DNA from 3 places in the Colwellia sp. 5_MG-2023 genome. Region 2 is predicted to be linked to each of the others. Evidence: predicted binding sites of a transcription regulator. Region 2 holds the regulator's gene; each other region holds the start of a gene.
What was found. Region 2 encodes sigma-54, which starts transcription at its own class of promoters, with help from an activator protein. Its sites were predicted from a motif close to GTTGGCACGNNNNTNGNNT; they were not measured.

Region 1 (2,283 bases), on a different contig from region 2:
TTGCCTTGGACTTGTATTATTTTTCCTTCATTCGGCTCACACATAACATTTTCGTCAATATCATTTATTGTTCGACTAAGTAAAGCATCAATCATATTACCGTAATCGCTCTGCCAAAAGGTGGTGGCGTGTACATCAATACTTCTTCTTTTATTGAAATCCCAAACCGCAGAGTCTTGGTAATTACCTTGCCATATTTGTTCGCCACTAAAACCATTGTATAAATAAAGGGTAAAATCGAAATTTCTAGGGTAGGTCGGTTGTTGCCATACTTTTAATGAATTTGTTCTTTGCTCTTGCAAAGACATATCGTTAATTTCACTAAAAAGAACATATTGGCTGTCGGTATTTTCAGCTAGAGAGATTGTGAGTTGTTTTATTTTTTCTTCATTGAAACTATTATTTAAACGCGAGAATTCTGTTGAGCTTTTAAGTAATAATTTACCCCCGCTATAGCTACTTTGATTTTTAAGTTTTTTATTTAGCTGTTTGATCATGGCGGAATCAATTTGATATATTTTGCCAAGGTTTGCGTGTTCTCTTTGAAGTAAGTGGCTTTTGGTGATCAAAATTGATTTTTTGTAATCTAACGAGAAACACTTTTTTTCTTGAGGAAAAATATCGGCACGTATAGTAACGCTAATCATATCGTTACTATGAAGCTCTTCTATTAATTCAATTGAATTCACACTGCCACTAGCACGTATACTTATTTGATCTTGAGTGAGCAACCCATTCACTACTTGTTGAATACTTGAAACGCTAGCACCAGCGACAAGTAATGCTTTTTTTAACGCATTTTCCATTGCCTTAGTTCGCGCTACTTCAACCGAGTCTTTAGCTGTTGATGCATAGCCTTGAGCCTCATACCATTGTGCATTAGTAATAGCGCTAGTTACCATTAAGCTGATAGATAAAATGATTTTTTTAGATATAGTATACATATACTCTCTCATGAAAATGAAAAGCCTGTTTTAGGCATAGTGCAATTTACAAGGAACTTTACTATAGAGCTTATGCACAATGTGTGCCTGTTTATTTTAACTAACCTTGTACTTGAAGCTTAATTGGCTTGAAATGTGCATTGTTTTATAGCAATAAATAATCGAATAGATAAAAAGTTCATTGCTTAAGCTAGCGAAATATAGCATAAATGTTGAATTATTAAGGGGTTCACTATGATAAAGTGGCTGATACCATTACTGCTGCCGACTCTTTTATCTTGTAGCAATACAGTAAAAGAAGATAACTTTTATAAGATAAAGCAAACAGATAAAAGTGAGATAGATAGTTATAACTTACCTAAGCATGCCATTAATGATTTAGTAAAAGGTTTAGCGTATCAAATGTTAGCAAATAGTAGTTTTGTTAACGCGAAAACGCCGGTGGCTGTTGCTTCGTTTGTGAATTTAGAGGATCTTGAGTCAACTAATTGGCTAGGAAATCAAATAGCAGAAAGCTTTGTGCATGAATTACAGAGTCATGGTTTGGTCATTATTGACTACAAGGCTACAGGTCATATTCGTGTTACAAAAGCAGGCGACTATGTTTTTAGTCGTGATTGGGAAGAGCTTCCTGAACGTCAGATTATTGACTATGTAGTCACAGGAACTATGATGGAGCAAGAAGACGGGATTATCGTTAATGCACGTATGATTGGCATTCAATCTCATGTTGTTGTTGCTACAGCACAATCTTTTATTCCTAAATGGGTTGTAGGTGCAGAAAAAAATCATGGTGAACATGTCATAATGAAAGACGGTATGATGATTCGCAGTAATCATAAATTAATTAAAGAGCAGCGCGCTGTTGCTATTCAACAGTAATTTAAGAGGTGAAATAATGATAAATGCACGCTTTAAAATAATAACTGCTGTTGTAAGTTTACTGTTTATTGCTTCTTGCACAAGCATGTACGATAAGCATGTACAATGGCAAGTAGTTGAACCACAAGTATTTCCTATTATTCACGGTATTGGTTACGCACCAATAAGTTTACAAAAATCTGATAACAAAACTCAACGGATGCTAATGGCCATTAAAGCGTCGAAAATTGCCGCTTATTCAGAGTTAGCAGAGCAAGTTTATGGGCAACAAATTAGTAGTTCAACAACTATGGCTGATATGTTAATTGAAAATCAACAATTAGTTTCATCTATAAAAGGCTTAATTAGAGGCGCTAAAGTCGTAAAAAGTTATCCGGTAGGGGATACTTATACAACAGAATTACAGCTTGATTTCAAAGACGTGTATGAAATATATCAAGCAAATTTACAGCGAAAA
Region 2 (2,283 bases):
AAATTAGAGCACCTCTTAGAAGAATTTAATATCAGCCATATTAAAGATAATTTAGGTATGAGTTTATCAGGAGGGGAAAGAAGACGCGTAGAAATAGCCCGTGCTTTAGCAGCAGATCCTGAATTTATATTACTTGATGAACCTTTTGCAGGTGTTGACCCTATTTCTGTCGGCGACATAAAAAAAATAATTATTCATCTTAAAAACCGTGGTCTTGGTATCTTAATAACTGACCACAATGTTCGTGAAACACTTGATGTATGTGAGCATGCTTACATTGTTAGTCACGGTGAAATAATAGCAGAAGGAGATTCTAATCAAATTCTTGCTAATCAAAAGGTAAGAGATGTATACCTAGGCGAGCAATTCACGCTATAGTTAACATATATAATAAATTCGTAGACTATACTTGCTCTAAGTTAGTAACTATAAACAATAATAACAGGAATTAAGACAACGTAGATGCGCCCAACTCTGCAACTCCGGATAGGACAACAACTAACCATGACGCCACAACTGCAACAAGCTATAAAGCTTTTGCAGTTATCGACGTTAGAGCTTCAACAAGAAATTCAAGAAGTACTTGAAAGTAATCCTCTGCTTGAAATTAATGATCAAGAAACCTCAGATAATAATTCAGAGGATAGTAGAGATAAACTTGAAGAAGCTTTTTCAGCCACCATCACAGAACGATCTACCAGTGATGGAAGTGAAGATTCATCAGCCTCTATTGATGAGATAAGTACAACAGAAGCAATGGAGAAAAATGACATACCAGAAGAGTTGAACATTGATACAACTTGGGAAGAAAGTTACAGTGCTGGTACGTCAAATACAGGGGCAATTAGTAGCCCAAGTGAAGATTACACCTATCAAGGTGAAACGATCGATTCAATACAAGATCACCTTTTATGGCAAATGGAATTAACGCCATTTTCAGAAACTGATCGCACGGTTGCTATCGCTATTATAGAGGCTGTTGATGAAGCAGGTTATCTTACGGTATCGAGTGAAGAAATATTAGAAAGTGTTGGTATAGAAGGACTGGAACTTGATGAAGTCGAAGCGGTATTAAAACGTATTAATGTCTTTGATCCTGTTGGTGTTGCAGCCCGTTCTATCGCTGATTGTTTAATTATTCAATTAAATCAGTTTGATCCTGAAACCCCTTACTTAAAAGAAAGTAAATTAATTATCGGCGAGCATATCGACTTACTCGGTAATCGTGACTATCGACAATTAATGCGTAAAACTCGCCTCAAAGAAGAACAGTTACGTGAAGTAATGCGTTTGATACAGAGCTTAAATCCTCGTCCTGGTGATGCAGTAGTGAAAAGCGATGATCAATATGTTATTCCTGATGTTTCCGTAGAAAAGAAAAATGGTCGTTGGGTTGTCGAATTAAACCCTGATACTGCTCCTAAGCTATCAGTAAATCAACAATATGCTGCCATGACAAAAACAACAAAATCTTCTAGTAATGACGGACAGTTTATTCGAACAAACTTACAAGAAGCTAAATGGTTTATTAAAAGTTTAGAGTCACGTAATGATACTTTACTTAAAGTATCTAACTGCATTGTACAACGTCAACAAGGCTTTTTAGAACATGGCGCTGAAGCGATGCGACCTATGGTATTAAATGATATTGCTGAAGCCGTGGATATGCATGAGTCAACTATATCTCGCGTAACTACGCAAAAATATATGCACACGCCTAGAGGTATTTTTGAATTAAAATACTTTTTTTCAAGTCATGTTAGTACCGAAAATGGAGGTGAATGTTCATCAACTGCCATACGTTCATTAATTAAAAAACTCATTTTAGCAGAAACACCCGCTAAACCGCTCAGTGATAGCAAAATGGCAGACTTACTAGCACAACAAGGAATTAATGTTGCTAGACGTACTATAGCTAAGTATCGTGAATCCTTATCTATACCACCGTCCAACCAACGTAAGAGTTTATTATAGCCTGTGACTTTATTTTCTGAATTAACTAGAGAAGGAACATACTTATGCAAATTAACCTTACCGGTCACCATGTAGAAGTAACGTCATCATTACGCGATTGTGTTGAAACAAAATTAGCTAAATTAGAGCGACATTTTGATCATATCAATAATGTTCATGTAGTCTTGACTGTTGAAAAGTTAGAACAGATAGCTGAAGCAACTATACATTTAAAAGGCAGTGAAATTCATGCTTCAGCAGTAAGTGCTGATATGTATACCTCGATAGATACTTTGGTGGATAAACTAGATCGCCAAGTACTCAAATACA
Region 3 (2,283 bases), on a different contig from region 2:
GGTGCATCAGGTGTCGCAGGTGGTTCACTATTACTAATACCTTTAGCTTGTAATTTATTTGGTATCAATAATGACATCGCAATGCAAGTGGTTGCTATTGGTTTTATTATTGGTGTTATTCAAGATTCAGCTGAAACAGCACTTAACAGCTCTACTGATGTTGTTTTTTCTGCTGCAGCTTCGCACAACATCACAAAATAGAGTTTAAGTAATACTAGAAGATATTATCTCGATTGGCTATTCTATAATATGTGTATTTTATAGTTCAGTTGTTAAACCTTATGCAGTGAAAGCACTTTAATAAACTGGCTATTACCGCATTAGTACAAGTATAGAAACACCATTACAGAGTAAAATGAATGCCAATAAAAAACGCCTCACAAAATGTGCGGCGTTTTTTATTAATCAAACTTAATCATTCTTTATTAGTGAATTTTTATAAACTAATAGAATAATTAAATTAAAGTGATTTTTTCTTACGACGTAAAGCTATACCAGCTAAACCAAGACCTAAAATAGCTAAAGAAGTAGGCTCAGATACTGGTGTAGGATTAGTAGTTTCAGTATAGTTATAATCAATATTTAAAGAAGCTTTAGCTAATGTATTAACATTAACATCTACGTTACCGCCACCACCTGAAACTGCGTAACCGCCAAGAGTACCAAGACCTACAGTAGAGATAGTGCCAGTACCAATAAAGCTTAAGAAATCAGCATGTGAAGAGTCAATAGTAATAGTCATACTATCAGTACCACTTAAATCTAAGCCAGCATACTCATCAAGACCACCAGTACCATCAAGTGTAGGAGCATCTGTATCACCAGAATCATCTGCTGCAAGGTTCTGAAAACCAGTAGTTGCAGATAAAGACAACTCAAGTGCGCCTAAGCCTAAAAATGATCCTAAAGTCTCAACATTTACAGTACCTCTTGCTGTCGTAGCTGTTGTATTATCATTATCTAGGATAAGATCTGAGAACATTTCAGCAGAAAAAGTAATGTTAATTGAATCAAGGTTACCTAAGTTAGCATCAAATTGTGCAACGGTAAGTGTATCATACCAATCTGTAATAGCTGGGCCTTGAAAGTCCGAATAAGAAATCACACCGGCTTGAGCTAGTGGAGATAATGCCATAACAGTAACAGCAGCTAATAATTTTTTCTTGAAAGTTTTCATTGTCATCCTTTATTTATCGATAAATTCATTCTGTTATCCTATGAATGATATGCAAATGTTTTACTATACCTTTCATATACTCTAGAAACAGTTTAAAAAAAGTACTGTTTTACAACAGCCTACCAAAATAAAGCACATACCATGCCAACAAAAATAATACCAATAAGATGTTGATATATAAGGATATTTGATGGCTTGTTATTTTCCACTTATTTTAAAAGCTACTAGTGTAAAAAAACTCGACACAAAAATAATGATTTAATTTAATTAAAACAATTGCATAGGTTATTTTTTGTACGGTTTGTTTGTAGCGTGTGACTAAGAAAGGGACAGCTAGTTACCTGGTGATTATGACCAGTTTAAAAGAATACTATCATCATTATTTTTAGGAATATAACTTTGACAAACAAAGTGCCCTATCGCAGCGACTAATACATCATCATAATATAAAAAAGGGATCCTTTTCCGTTGCCAAACTGGAATATTTAACTCTTGAAGTATCTTTTTTAGACTACGAGAATGATTTCTATAATCAGGTAAACAAATAGGATTGCTATGATTAAAACGTATTGTCACTTTTTGTCCTGCATTCGGCATTATAATTCGTTGAGATGCTACGGTAATGTCTTGGCTAGTTTTCTTTAAAAAATATAATTTCCCCAAATTATCGGGTAGCTCAATTTCTGTTTTCGGCTCATTGAACACGATATCAGTATGCCAATTGCTAATATCTATAAAGTCAGCGGTTAAATATAAAGTCCCCTTATGACGACGAATCACATTATCACCAACTTTCACTACAGGGTTTTTATCACTATCCGCATTCAATTGTAGGTACAGTTGAGCTAGCTGTTCAGTACTTGGCATTAAACAATTATTTTTAGTTAAAAAATAACGAATTACATTATTAAACCGTTGTTGAGATAACTGAGTTAACGATCTCACTGTTAAGCTATTCACGCCACTAATACAAAGGTTAAGGTCTTCTTCAGCCAACTCATCAAGTAATAACTGCCCTTCTCTGCAATGTTCACTACTGCGATTAATGGTACTAGTAATGCTAGGCCAGCGCTTCATTAATAGTGGCATAATATTATTGCGAATAA

Region 1: the regulator sigma-54 is predicted to act here: its motif matches at 1,067-1,085, upstream of Q4496_RS08260 (FlgO family outer membrane protein).
Region 3: the regulator sigma-54 is predicted to act here: its motif matches at 1,308-1,326, upstream of Q4496_RS01530 (PEP-CTERM sorting domain-containing protein).

The regions. Positions count from the first base shown of each region.
Region 1 covers NZ_JAUOPW010000008.1:96,939-99,221, reverse strand. Annotated here, with positions in the region: gene Q4496_RS08265 (flagella assembly protein FlgT) at 1-944, opposite strand, end outside; gene Q4496_RS08260 (FlgO family outer membrane protein) at 1,179-1,826, shown strand; gene Q4496_RS08255 (LPP20 family lipoprotein) at 1,843-2,283, shown strand, end outside.
Region 2 covers NZ_JAUOPW010000004.1:27,417-29,699, reverse strand. Annotated here, with positions in the region: gene lptB (LPS export ABC transporter ATP-binding protein) at 1-378, shown strand, start outside; gene Q4496_RS04755 (RNA polymerase factor sigma-54) at 463-1,974, shown strand; gene hpf (ribosome hibernation promoting factor) at 2,019-2,283, shown strand, end outside.
Region 3 covers NZ_JAUOPW010000001.1:375,664-377,946, forward strand. Annotated here, with positions in the region: gene sstT (serine/threonine transporter SstT) at 1-201, shown strand, start outside; gene Q4496_RS01530 (PEP-CTERM sorting domain-containing protein) at 461-1,177, opposite strand; gene tilS (tRNA lysidine(34) synthetase TilS) at 1,526-2,283, opposite strand, start outside.